2 regions of the Pseudomonas sp. Irchel s3b6 genome follow, and region 2 is predicted to be linked to the other one. Evidence: riboswitches for the same ligand, from Rfam matches in the RefSeq annotation. Region 2 holds a riboswitch; the other holds the start of a gene.
What was found. Region 2 has a riboswitch for cobalamin ahead of cobW (cobalamin biosynthesis protein CobW). Riboswitches for the same ligand answer to the same signal wherever they lie in the genome.

Region 1: it holds a riboswitch for cobalamin, as region 2 does, so the genes downstream of both, cobO (cob(I)yrinic acid a,c-diamide adenosyltransferase) here and cobW (cobalamin biosynthesis protein CobW) in region 2, are expected to answer to the same signal.

Annotation. Positions count from the first base shown of each region.
Region 1 covers NZ_FYDM01000002.1:510,287-517,160, reverse strand. Annotated here, with positions in the region: gene CKW07_RS06010 (sorbosone dehydrogenase family protein) at 1-191, opposite strand, end outside; gene CKW07_RS06005 (hypothetical protein) at 255-839, opposite strand; cobalamin riboswitch at 994-1,232, shown strand; gene cobO (cob(I)yrinic acid a,c-diamide adenosyltransferase) at 1,313-1,924, shown strand; gene CKW07_RS05995 (cobyrinate a,c-diamide synthase) at 1,935-3,254, shown strand; gene bluB (5,6-dimethylbenzimidazole synthase) at 3,251-3,901, shown strand; gene cbiB (adenosylcobinamide-phosphate synthase CbiB) at 3,898-4,806, shown strand; gene cobD (threonine-phosphate decarboxylase CobD) at 4,799-5,791, shown strand; gene CKW07_RS05975 (cobyric acid synthase) at 5,788-6,874, shown strand, end outside.
Region 2 covers NZ_FYDM01000001.1:372,078-378,951, forward strand. Annotated here, with positions in the region: gene CKW07_RS01780 (fatty acid cis/trans isomerase) at 1-1,711, shown strand, start outside; gene nfuA (Fe-S biogenesis protein NfuA) at 1,846-2,430, shown strand; gene cobM (precorrin-4 C(11)-methyltransferase) at 2,560-3,306, opposite strand; gene CKW07_RS01795 (cobalamin biosynthesis protein) at 3,387-3,800, opposite strand; gene CKW07_RS01800 (CbtA family protein) at 3,797-4,498, opposite strand; gene CKW07_RS01805 (CbtB-domain containing protein) at 4,510-4,701, opposite strand; cobalamin riboswitch at 4,799-5,021, opposite strand; cobalamin riboswitch at 5,157-5,368, shown strand; gene cobW (cobalamin biosynthesis protein CobW) at 5,468-6,535, shown strand; gene cobN (cobaltochelatase subunit CobN) at 6,539-6,874, shown strand, end outside.

The DNA.
Region 1 (6,874 bases), on a different contig from region 2:
GCAATCGGCTTGGCACCGCTTGGCCAGCCCACGGCGGGGGCGATATTCACGGTCGGGATCAGGGTCTTGTCCGGCTCCGGCAGCGTGGGTGAGGGACCGATACCGTCCGACACCTGCAGGCTGGAGGTTTCCCCGCAGGCGGCCAGACCTGCGGCAAGGGTGATAACCAGGGCGAATCGGGGCTTGAACATGCGGGCTTCTCCATGAATGCATCCTTTCAGTCCAGAGGAGTCGGATCGCCTTGAGGTTCAATCTCAGCTACGGGCCTCCTTGAGCAGCACGGCGATACCCGGATGATAGTAGCCGGCTTCGTTGCGCAATTTGCGATAAGCGTAAGGAAAGTACCAGGCCACGGCGCAACAATGTTCCTTTTGCAGGTCGTCGACCATGTCCTGGAGTTCTTCCGGTGTGGCGCTGTGCTGGAGTTTTTGCGGGGCGACGAACAGGCAGCCGATTTTCAGTTCGCTGGCATAGGCGATGGTCTTGGCGTCGCTGGCAATGTCCAGCAGCGCTTGGGTGAGGTTCAGTTGGTTGACCCGTGGCCAGCGTTGTGTGGCTTGAAGGTAGGCGCGTTGCTCCTGGTTGGCGATGAGCAGGTCGGCACGGCCATTGCGCTCGCCTTCCTCGATCTGCTTTTTGGTGGGCGCCTGTTCCAGGGTGACCATCTCCGCCATCCAGGCCGCCGCTGAAAGCAGGCTCAGGTTGGCGCGTTCATCAAACCAGTAGGGGCTTTCGTTATCGCCACGCACTGCGTTGTAGCGATCGATACAGTCAAACCAGCGCTCCAGTACCGGGCGTAGAAATTCCAGTTTCGGGTTACTGATGATCATGCCTTGCATGGTGCTCGCCCTTTTTATTGTGGTGTCAGGTTGTGGCTATTTGATATCACTGCTTGAAGTCTGGCACAACAAGGGCGTCGGTTTATTGATCGGGGTCTGTTTCTGTCGCGGCATGAGCCCGGCATTAATTGACGCTCCACCCCCAACCCTCTAACCTTCGCGACTTGTTTCAGGTGCTCGGTGACCCGCTGGTCGATCGAGTGAAACAGGGAAGCCGGTGAGGGCGCGCTCTTCGACAGAGCGGGCAACGATCCCGGCGCTGCCCCCGCAACGGTAAATGAGTGAAGATCGCGCCTTGAGCCACTGTGTCGACGTTCGACATGGGAAGGCGCGCGGTCCGGCCAAACCAGCCGCTCATGAGCCCGGAGACCGGCCTGATCCATCCAGCGGCATCACGGTGGGCGATGCCAGGCTTCCTGCCGTCTGTTTCCATGCCTGCCCGCCGTTATCCAGCCTCAACGGAGAGCTCCCCCATGACTGATTCCCCTGATCGTGACGAACGCCATCTGGCGCGCATGCTGCGCAAGAAAGCCGTGATCGATGAACGCATTGCCAACTCGCCGAACGAGTGCGGCCTGCTGTTGGTACTGACCGGTAACGGCAAAGGCAAAAGCAGTTCGGCGTTCGGCATGCTGGCCCGGGCCATGGGCCACGGCATGCAGTGCGGTGTGGTGCAGTTCATCAAGGGGCGTAACAGCACGGGCGAGGAGTTGTTCTTCCGGCGCTTCCCGGAGCAAGTGCGCTTCCATGTCATGGGCGAAGGGTTTACCTGGGAGACTCAGGATCGCCAGCGCGACATCGCGGCTGCCGAAGCCGCCTGGGCCGTATCCCGTCAGTTGCTGAATGATCCGGCCATCGGCCTGGTGGTGCTCGATGAACTGAACATTGCCCTCAAGCACGGTTACCTCGATCTGGATCAGGTGCTCAGCGACTTGCAGGCGCGCCCACCGATGCAGCATGTGGTCGTCACCGGTCGTGCCGCCAAGCCGGAAATGATCGAACTGGCGGACACCGTCACCGAAATGGGCATGATCAAGCATGCGTTCCAGGCCGGGATCAAGGCGCAAAAGGGTGTCGAGCTATGAGCCTTTCCATATGAATAGCCGTCGATACTGCCCGGCGGTGCTGATTGCCGCGCCGGCCTCCGGCCAGGGCAAGACCACCGTCACCGCGGCGCTGGCCCGCTTGCATCGTAATCAGGGGCGCAAGGTCCGGGTGTTCAAATGCGGCCCGGACTTTCTCGATCCGATGATTCTCGAGCGCGCCAGCGGTGCGCCGGTGTACCAACTCGACATGTGGATGGTCGGCGAGCAGGAAAGTCGCCGGCTGTTGTGGGAAGCGGCCGCTGAGGCCGACCTGATCCTGATCGAAGGGGTCATGGGGTTGTTCGACGGCACGCCGTCCAGTGCGGATCTGGCACGGCATTTTGGCGTTCCGGTGCTGGCGGTGATCGATGGCACCGCCATGGCGCAGACGTTCGGTGCGCTGGCCCTGGGCCTTGCGCGTTATCAGCCGGACCTGCCGTTCGCCGGGGTGCTGGCCAACCGGGTCGGCACCTTGCGTCACGCGCAGTTGCTCGAAGGCAGCCTGACCGAAGGCCTGCGCTGGTACGGCGCCTTGTCCCGGGAAACCGGCATCGAGTTGCCGAGCCGTCACCTGGGGCTGGTGCAAGCCAGTGAGCTGAACGACCTGGACCTGCGCCTCGACGCCGCTGCCGAGGCCCTGGCCAGCAGTTGCGAAGTGGCATTGCCCCCGGCCGTCGAGTTTGCCGCGCCCGATGTGATCACGGCCGAGCCATTGCTGGCGGGTGTGCGCATTGCCGTGGCGCGCGATGAAGCCTTCGCCTTTACCTATGGTGCGAGCCTGGACCTGCTGGGGGCGATGGGGGCCGAGTTGCGTTTCTTTTCGCCGATCCGCGACCGCGAGTTGCCGGAGGCTGACAGTTTGTATCTGCCGGGTGGTTACCCGGAGTTGCACCATGTCGCCCTGGCTGAAAATACCTCGATGCTCGACGCCATCCGCGCTCACCATGGTGCCGGTAAACCGTTGCTCGCCGAATGCGGCGGCATGCTGTATTTGCTCGACTCGCTGACCGATGTCGAGGGCACGCGGGCGGCGCTGGTGGGCTTGCTGGCCGGTGAGGCGGTGATGCAAAAGCGCTTGGCGGCCTTGGCGTTGCAGGCGGTCGACCTGCCCGAGGGCTCGCTGCGTGGCCACACCTACCACCACTCGTTGACCCGTACCGAGCTTGAGCCGATTGCCCGTGGCCTGAGCCCCAACGGCGGACGAGGCGCGGAGGCGGTTTACCGTGCCGGAAGGATGACCGCTTCATACGTGCACTTTTATTTCCCGTCCAATCCGTCGGCGATTGCCGCGCTGTTTGCGCCTGACCTTGAGACCGTGAAGAAACCATGACTGACAATGCCTTCAGTCCGGCCGAGCGCGATGCGGTGTATCGCGCCATCGCCGAGCGTCGCGACATGCGTCATTTCAGCGGTGGCACGGTCGAACCGGCGCTGCTGCGGCGCCTGCTCGAAGCGGCGCACCAGGCGCCCAGCGTCGGCCTGATGCAGCCCTGGCGGTTTATCCGCATCAGTGACCGGGCATTGCGCGGCCAGATCCAGCACCTGGTGGAAGAGGAGCGGGTGCGTACCGCCGAGGCGCTGGGCGAACGCTCCGATGAATTCATGACGCTCAAGGTCGAAGGCATCAACGATTGCGCCGAGGTGCTGGTCGCCGCGCTGATGGATGATCGCGAGCGGCACATCTTTGGTCGGCGCACCTTGCCGGAAATGGACATGGCGTCGCTGTCCTGCGCGATTCAAAACCTTTGGCTGGCGTCGCGTGCCGAAGGCCTGGGCATGGGCTGGGTGTCGTTGTTCGAGCCCCAGGCCCTGGCTGACTTGCTGGGCTTGCCGCCCGGGGCCAAGCCGCTGGCGGTGTTGTGCCTGGGGCCGGTCGAGGCATTCTATCCGGCGCCGATGCTGGTGCTCGAAGGCTGGGCGCAAGCGCGTCCGCTCAGTGAACTGTTGTACGAAAATGTCTGGGGAGAGAGTCAATGAGTGTGGCCTTGCTGAGTGTCGCCGGGGTAGCGCTGGATGCGCTGCTGGGCGAGCCCAGGCGCTGGCATCCGCTGGTGGCGTTCGGCCGTTTTGCCGATCGCATCGAACAACGTTTCAATGCGGGCGGCCGTGGCTGGCGCAGTCACGGGGTCACCGCGTGGGTGATTGCAGTGTTGCCGCTGACCCTGTTGGTCACCGCGTTTTCCTGGTTGCCCTACCTGGGCTGGATCGTCGAGATTCTCGCGCTGTATTGTGCGCTGGGCCTGCGCAGCCTCGGCGAACACGTCGAACCGGTGGCCCAGGCCCTGCGCAGCCATGACCTGGAGGAAGCCCGTACCCGCGTCGGTTATCTGGTCAGTCGCCAGACCAGCGAACTGGATGAGACCGCGGTGGCCCGGGCGGCCACCGAGTCGGTGCTGGAGAACGGCAGCGATGCGGTGTTTGCCGCGCTCTTCTGGTTTGCCGTGGCCGGCGCGCCGGGGGTGGTGCTTTATCGCCTGAGCAACACCCTTGATGCCATGTGGGGTTATCGCAACGAGCGCTTTGAGCGCTTCGGTTGGGCGGCGGCGAAAATCGACGACATGCTCAACTATATTCCGGCGCGGCTGGTGGCCCTGACCTATGCGCTGCTAGGCAAGACCCGTCTGGCGCTCAAATGCTGGCGCACTCAGGGTCCCACGTGGGACAGCCCCAACGCCGGGCCGGTGATGGCCGCGGGTGCCGGGGCACTGGGGGTCGAACTGGGCGGGGCGGCGATCTATCACGGTGAGCTGCATCAGCGTCCGCAATTGGGCGAGGGCGTGCCAGCAGACGCCGACTCGATTGACCGCGGCTGGCAATTGGTCCAGCGCGGGGTATGGTTGTGGCTGCTGATTCTCTGTGTGGGGGCCGAGTTTTATGCTTGAACACGGTGGCCGCCTGCGCAAGGCGGCTTTGCACTATGGCATTGCCGAAGCCGATTGGCTTGACCTCTCCAGCGGTCTGGCACCCTGGCCCTGGGCTATCCCGCAGATTCCGTTGCGTGCCTGGGCGCGCTTGCCGGAAACCGAAGACGGCCTGGAGCAGGCCGCTCGGGAATACTACGGTGCGAGTCATGTGTTGCCTGTCGCCGGTTCCCAGGCCGCCATCCAGTTACTGCCGCGCCTGCGTCGTGCCGGCAAGGTCGGGGTGCTGTCGCCGTGTTATGCCGAGCACGCCGAAGCCTGGCGCCGCAACGGTTACATCGTGCGTGAAGTGGTGGAGCAGGAAGTCGATTTTTTCCTCGACAGCCTCGACGTGCTGGTGGTGGTCAATCCAAACAATCCCACCGGCCTGAGCCTGACCCCGGAACGCCTGCTCGAATGGCATGCGCGCCTGGCGCAGCGTGGCGGCTGGCTGGTGGTGGATGAGGCGTTCATGGACAACACCCCGCAGTTGAGCCTGACGGCATTTGCCGATCAGGTCGGCCTGATCGTATTGCGTTCGTTCGGCAAGTTTTTCGGCCTGGCCGGGGTGCGGCTGGGCTTTGTACTGGCCGAGCGCAAGTTGCTCAAGCTGCTCGCCGAACAGGTCGGTCCCTGGACCGTCAACGGGCCGACGCGGGTCCTGGCGCAAGTCTGTTTACGCGATACCCAGGGGCATGCCCTTCAGCGCGAGCGCAGCGAGCACGCGAGCCAGCGCCTGGCGCAGGTCCTTGAGTGCCATGGCTTCAAACCCCAGGGCGGCTGCGCGCTGTTTCAGTGGTTGATCACCGATCACGCCGAGCACCTGTACGAATTCATGGCCCGGCAAGGCATTCTGCTGCGTCTGTTCACCCACAACAGCAGCCTGCGTTTTGGCTTGCCGGCCGATGAGGCCGATTGGCTGCGCCTCGAACACGCCTTTGCCGGCTACGCCAAGGAAACCCCATGACCACGCTGATGGTGCAAGGCACCACCTCCGATGCCGGGAAAAGTACCCTGGTCACCGCGCTGTGCCGCTGGCTGACGCGCCAGGGGGTCGCCGTGGTGCCGTTCAAGCCGCAGAACATGGCGCTCAACAGTGCGGTCACCGCCGACGGCGGTGAAATCGGTCGCGCACAAGCGGTGCAGGCCCAGGCCGCCCGCCTTGAGCCGCACACCGACATGAACCCGGTGTTGCTCAAGCCCAACAGTGACACCGGTGCGCAAGTGATCATTCACGGTCGTGCCGTGACCAGCATGAATGCGGTCGCCTATCACGATTACAAAGTCATCGCGATGCAGGCGGTGCTCGCGTCTCACGAACGGCTGAGCGCGGCCTATCCGGTGGTGATGGTCGAAGGGGCTGGCTCGCCGGCGGAGATCAACCTGCGGGCCGGCGACATCGCCAACATGGGCTTTGCCGAAGCGGTGGATTGCCCGGTGGTATTGATTGCCGACATCAATCGCGGCGGGGTCTTCGCCCATCTGGTCGGCACGCTGGAGTTGCTGTCTGCCACCGAGCAGGCGCGGATCAAGGGTTTCATCATCAACCGTTTCCGTGGCGACCTCGCCTTGTTGCAGCCGGGGCTGGACTGGCTCGAAGCCCGTACCGGCAAGCCGGTGATCGGCGTGCTGCCCTATGTCATGGACCTGCACCTGGAGGCCGAAGACGGTATCGACCAGCGTCAGGCCGACAAAGCCGAGCAAGTGCTCAAGGTGGTGGTGCCGGTGCTGCCGCGTATCAGCAACCACACCGATTTCGACCCGCTGCGCCTGCACCCTCAGGTTGACCTGCAGTTTGTCGGCCCTGGCCAGCCGATTCCGCCGGCCGACCTGGTCATTTTGCCGGGTTCCAAAAGCGTGCGAAGTGATTTGGCCTACCTGCGTGCCAATGGCTGGGACACCGCCATTGCCCGTCACCTGCGCTACGGCGGCAAAGTGCTGGGTATCTGCGGAGGCCTGCAAATGCTTGGTGAGCAGCTGCACGACCCGCTGGGGCTGGAAGGGGCGGCAGGTTCCAGTGCTGGCCTGGGCTTGCTGGCGTTCGAGACCG
Region 2 (6,874 bases):
GGCGCCCAGCACGCGGGAAGCCTTGCAGATCGTGCAATGGGAAAACTTGCTCAACGCCCCGGGTGCCCGCGAAAGCCTGGTGGCGCGCTGGCTGTTCGAGCACCTGTTCCTCGCGCACCTGTATTTCAAGGAGGGCGAGCAGGGGCATTTCTTCCAGTGGGTACGTTCGCGTACGCCGACCGGCCAGCCCATCGACCTGATCAACAGCCGCCGCCCCAACGACGATCCGGGTACCCAGGTGTATTACCGCCTGTGGCCGGTGCAAGGGGTGATCGTGCACAAGACCCACATCACCTACCCACTGAGCCCGGCGAGAATGGCTCGGATCAAGAGCCTGTTCTATAGCGGCAACTGGCAGGTCGACGCCTTGCCCGGTTACGGGCCGGAGCGCCGTGCCAATCCGTTCCAGACGTTCCAGGCGATCCCGGCGCAAGCGCGTTATCAGTTTATGCTCGATAACGCCGAGTACTTTGTGCGCACCTTTATTCGCGGGCCGGTGTGCCGCGGACAGATCGCAACCGATGTGATCCGCGATCAATTCTGGGCCTTGTTCCAGGCCCCCGAGCATGATCTGTACATCGTCGATCCGAACTATCAGGCGCAAGCCACGCCATTGCTGGCCATGCCCGGTCAGAACGACGACGTGGGCAGCGTGCTGAGCCTGTGGCACGCCTACCGCGACAAACGCAACGAGTACGAAGCCCTGCGCCGCGACAACTACGCCGATTCACCTGCGCCCAGCTGGTCGAGCTTGTGGGCGGGCAATGACAACGCCTTGCTGAGCATCTTCCGCCATTTCGACAGCGCCTCGGTGACCAAGGGCCTGATCGGCGACGTGCCGCAAACGATGTGGCTGTTCGATTTCCCCCTGCTGGAACGCACCTATTACCAGTTGGCGGTGAATTTCGATGTGTTCGGCAATGTCTCCCATCAGGCGCAGACCCGACTGTATTTCGACCTGATCCGCAATGGCGCCGAGCAGAACTTCCTGCGCCTGATGCCGGCTGATTCGCGCGACGGTTACCTGGACGACTGGTACCAGAACAGTGGCAAGGTCAAGATGTGGCTGGATTACGAAAGCATCGACGACGACACGCCGACGGCCTTGAAGCTCGATGACAAGGACCCTAAGCGCGACTTTGCCAATCAATTGCTGGCCCGCTATGGCGACCTGAACGCTCGACCCGACCCGATCAACCGCTGCAACGGTGCCTACTGCTCACGGCCCAACATCGACCCGGCCCTGCAGCGTGCCGAGCAGGCGTTGAGCCGCCTGACATCGCGCCCGGCAGCTGGCCTCAAGGTCATCGATCTGCTACCGGAGGCGACCATGCTGCGCATTGAAACCGCCAGCGGCAAGCGCGAGGTCTACAGCCTGCTGCGCAACCGCGCCCACAGCAACGTTGCATTCATGGTCGGCGAAGCGCTGCGCTATCAGCCGGGGCTGGACACGCTGACCCTCTATCCCGGGGTACTCAGCAGCTACCCCAACTTCATGTTCAACATTCCGGCCCGGGAAGTACCGGAGTTCGTCGAAGATATGGAATACGCCAAGGATACCCAGCGCTTCGAGAGAATCGTCGGGCGCTGGGGGATTCGTCGCAGTCACCCGCTGTTCTGGGTGTATTTCCATGACTTGAGCCGCTACATCCACGAAACCGACCCGGTGGAAGAGGGCGTGCTGGACATGAACCGCTTCGAAAACCTCTGACCGGCCTTTGATCAGGGGAACCCGGGGGCGCTTGCTTTCGCAGGAAGGCAGCGCTTCTTTCCCGACAGAAATACTAGGACTTTGTCCGGCACGATGATTGGCGTAAACTGCGCCCAAGCCTGCGAGGAATTTCCATGACCGCCATTACCATTACCGACGCCGCCCACGATTATCTGGCTGATCTGCTCTCCAAGCAGAACACCCCGGGGATCGGCATTCGGGTCTTTATCACCCAGCCTGGCACTCAATACGCCGAAACCTGCATTGCGTACTGCAAGCCGGGCGAAGAAAAACCTGAAGACACCGCGCTGGGGCTCAAGAGCTTCACCGCGTACATCGATCACTTCAGCGAAGCCTTCCTGGACGACGCCGTGGTCGACTACGCCACGGACCGCATGGGCGGCCAACTGACCATCAAGGCGCCAAACGCCAAAGTACCGATGGTCAACGCCGACAGCCCGGTCAACGAGCGCATCAACTACTACCTGCAAACCGAAATCAACCCGGGGCTGGCCAGCCACGGCGGTCAGGTCAGCCTGATCGATGTCGTGGAAGACGGCATCGCCGTGCTGAAGTTCGGTGGCGGCTGCCAGGGCTGCGGCCAGGCCGACGTGACCTTGAAGGAAGGCATCGAGCGCACGCTGCTCGAGCGTATCCCGGAACTCAAGGGTGTACGCGACGTGACCGACCACACGCAGAAAGAAAACGCCTACTACTAAGGTGTTCGCTGCGAGATTGAAAAACGGCGCCCCGTGAGCGCCGTTTTTTTATGGATGACCGGTGACCTGTGGCGAGGGTGATTGATCGTTCCCACGCTCCGCGTCCGCTTTTTGGACGCGGTGTATCGGTTAAGGGCGGTAGAGATGCGCATGCCCGGCGCGATACAACGACGACTCACTGAACGCGTCACTGCCCAGCACCCGACCCACCAGAATCAGCGCCGTACGCCGAAACCCCTTGGCGTTCACCTTGCCGGCGATATCCGTCAGCGTCCCTGTCACCCAATCCTGATCCGGCCAACTGGCCCGGTGAACCACCGCGATCGGACAGTCCGCACCGTAGTGGGGCAGCAGTTCGGCGACGATTTTTTCCAGGTGGTTGACCCCCAGATGTATCGCCATGGTCGCGCCATGCCGGGCCAGGCTGCTGAACTCTTCGCCTGCCGGCATGGCCGTCTTGTCGGCGTAGCGCGTCAGGATCACGCTCTGCGAGATGTCCGGCAGTGTCAGTTCGGCTCCCAGCAGCGCTGCACAGGCCGCGGTGGCGGTGACGCCGGGGATGATCTCGAACGGAATCTGCAGCTCGCGCAGGTAACGGATCTGCTCGCCGATCGCTCCATACAGGCTGGGGTCGCCGGAATGCACGCGGGCCACATCCTGGCCCTGGGCATGGGCAGTCTTGATCAGTTCGATGATCTGCTCCAGGTGCAACTCGGCGCTGTTGACCACCCGGTGCGCCTGATGGCCTTGCAGTACGGCTTCGGGCACCAGTGAGCCGGCATAGATGATCACCGGGCAACTGCGGATCAGCCGCTGGCCCTTGACGGTGATCAGTTCCGGGTCGCCGGGACCTGCGCCAATGAAGTAGACGGTCATGGCCGGCTCCTGAGAAAAAGGGGTCAAGGCAGGCTTCAGATGAAGTTTGCTCATGATCGAAGGGGTGATTATCGGGGGTTTTACGCAGCGCAGGCCAATGCAAAGGTCGCCTGGGCGTATTTCTGTCGGCAGATCAGCAGTCTGGCCGGGGCCTGGGCCAAGTGTTCGGCCAGGGCCAGCGCGGCACTTTCGGCCACGCCATAACAACCGGTGCGCTCAAAGGCGATTTCCGAGTGGTGGCTCAGTTGCGGGTGGTAGCCGGCCAACTGTTCGCTGCTGAAGTATGTCATCGGCAATCCCAGCTGCGCGGCCAACTCGATCAGGCCCGGCTCATCTCGCTTCAGGTCGATGCTGGCCAGGGCCTTGATCGCCTGCAACTGGATGTGATGAGCCTCCAGTGCCTGGTCGAGCAATGCGCGCAGCGTACTCGCCGGGCAGCCACGCTGGCAGCCCAGGCCAACCACCAGGGTCGGCGCTGCGCGGTTTTCACTCATGCGTCGTATTGACCTTCGCTTTTGCGGCGGAACAACCAGGCACTGATCAGGCCAAGGGCCAGCCAGAAGGCCATGTTGGTCAACTGCGAAGCGATTTTGAATTGGGTCTCCAATGCTTCAGGCGCCAGCATCGAGTGTACTTCAGGTTGTGGGGCTCCAATGACATGGGGCACAGCCAGAATCGCGGCACCGAGAACTTTCAGCAGCCAGTTTTTGCCAAACGCGATCAGGGCGATGCCTGCGGCCGTCGAGGCAGCGGTGCCAATCCACCAGATTTGCCGTTGCGCCAGATCGGCAGCGGCGGTGCCCGGCAACTCGGGTGGTAGGCCGAGTGTCGGGGCGAGGACGAACGTCGCATAGCCGGCCAGGCCCCAGAGCAGGCCTTGGGCGGTGCGGCGGGGCGCGCGCAAGGTGTAGAGGCCGGCCAGCATCAGGGCGAAACCAACGGCTACTACCAGATTACCGCCGGTGGTCGACAGCACGCGCTGCCAGCCGTCTTCCGGGGCCCAGGCCTCGGCATCGTGAGTGTGAGCGGCCACGGCGCCTTCGGCGTGTTCATGCACTTCGGTTGCCGGAGCACTTTCGAAGGTTTCGGCCTGAAGAATCAGTGGCGCGACCCAGAAGCTTTGCAGCAGGGTGAGTAGCAGGGCGGCCAGCAGCCCGGTGAAGCCCGCGGTTTGCGCGATTCGCTTGATCATGTCGGCAGGTCTCAATGGCACGGGAAGGCGGCGCTGTGACGGGTATCGTGGGCCGCGTTGTGCACCGCTTCGATGTGCGAGAAGCCGGCGAAGTACACCAGGCACGCGCCCAGGATCGAGGCGCTGACAGCGACAACGAGGCGTTGGCTCAGGGTGGTTGTGGTGCTGGCGGTGGCGTGGCGAGTGCTGCTGATGATCGACATGGCGCTTCCCTCTGGTCAGTCAGGGGTGAATCGAGCGCATGAAAACCCCGCGAGCCGGGCACGCAGAGGCTACAACAGCGCCCGCCCACCGCGGGTTTGTTTTCTATGTGTTGCGGGCCGGTCTCCGGGCTCACGAGGGGTTGGCAATCGCCATACCGGCAAGCATCACCTTCCCATGCCGCTTTGGCACAGTGGATCTGATGCTTCGCTCGCTTACCGTTGCGGGGGCAGCACCGGACTGACATGGCTTGGAGTAAAGCACATGATTCACCGGTTTCCCGTTTCACCCTGTGAAGGGCACCCGTAACAAGGCGTGTAGGAGAGCATGGGCGAGGGATTCGCGTCAATTGGCAAGCGTTCTCAAGCGCGGCCGAACCCTGTGGCGAGGGAGCTTGCTTCCTCGCCACAGTGGATCGCAATCAACCTGTGAACATTGACCCGCCCCCGCACCATGCGTAGCCTTGCGCTTTCGAGGTTCTTCGGCGCATGCGTCGAAGCTAAGAAGGGAACGCGGTCAATGCCGCGGCTGCCCCCGCAACTGTGAACGGTGCTGTTTCTGCCAGGCCACTGCACGCTTGATCCCAAGCGGCGGGAAGGCGCAGAAGCCGCCAGTCGAAAGACCGGCCCACCGTCAGCCAGGAGACCTGCCTCGACACAGATTCTCACTACAACCGGGCGGGGTGATCCGGTGGCGAACTCTTCCCGCGCGCGTCTGCGTTGCCGGTTCTCGTCCCGTATGCCCGCCACCAAAGCCAAAGGGCATCCGATGAAAACACTGGCCAAACTCCCCGTCACCATCGTTACCGGTTTCCTCGGCTCGGGCAAAACCACCTTGCTGCGGCACATGCTCGATAACGCTCAGGGTCGGCGCATCGCGGTGATCGTCAACGAGTTTGGTGAACTGGGCATCGACGGGGAAATCCTCAAGCAGTGCGCCATCGGCTGCACCGAGGAAGAGGCCAACGGTCGCGTGTATGAACTGGCCAACGGCTGCCTGTGCTGCACCGTCCAGGAAGAGTTCTTCCCGGTGATGCGCGAGTTGGTGGCCCGTCGCGGCGACCTCGACCACATTCTCATCGAAACCTCGGGCCTGGCCCTGCCAAAGCCGCTGGTCCAAGCCTTCCAGTGGCCGGAAATCCGCAGCGCCTGCACGGTGGACGCCGTGATCACCGTGGTCGACAGCCCGGCCGTGGCCGCCGGCACCTTCGCCGCCTTCCCGGATCAGGTCGACGCTCAGCGCAAACTGGATCCGAACCTGGACCACGAATCGCCGCTGCACGAGCTGTTCGCCGACCAACTGGCCAGCGCCGACCTGGTGATCCTCAACAAGGCCGACCTGATCAAACCCGCCGACCTGGCCCGCGTGCGCCTGGAAGTCGCCGAAGAGCTGCCGCCAGCGGTGAAGATCATCGAGGCCAGCAGCGGTCGCCTGCCGCTGGACGTGCTGATCGGCCTGGGTGCAGGCTCCGAAGAACACATCGACAGCCGCCACAGCCATCACGATCACCATCACGACGGTGATGACCACGACGACCACGATCACGACGCCTTCGATTCAATCTCCATCGAACTGCCGCAAGCCGACGAAAGCCTGCTGCTGGATGCCTTGACCCAACTGGTGGTCCAGCACGGCATCTTGCGGGTCAAGGGTTTCGCAGCGATCCCGAACAAGCCGATGCGATTGCTGATCCAGGGCGTGGGCACCCGTTTCGACAAGCACTTCGACCGCCAGTGGGGCGCCGATGAAGCGCGCACGACGCGCCTGGTGCTGATCGGCCAGGCGCTGGACGCGGCCTTGCTCGAAGCGCAACTGCGCGCCGCGCTCAGCGTTTAACCCATGCACCTGCTCAGGACCCAGCCTGGCGGTTTCGTCGCCGATGACAACATTGCCGACCTGGGCCAGACCCCGGCCGAGCTGGTGATCCTGTGCAGCGGTGATTCCAGCCTGGCACTGCTGGCCGAAGCGGCGCAGCAGCTGCCCGAGGACTACCCGAGCCTGCGCCTGGCCAACCCGATGCAGGTGCAGAATCATGCCTCGGTCGACCTGTATGTCGACCAGGTGCTGTGCCACGCCAAGGTGATTCTGCTCTCGTTGCACGGCGGTATCGCCTATTGGCGCTATGGCATTCAACGGCTGGTGGAACTGTCGCAGCGGGGCGTGCAGCTGATTCTG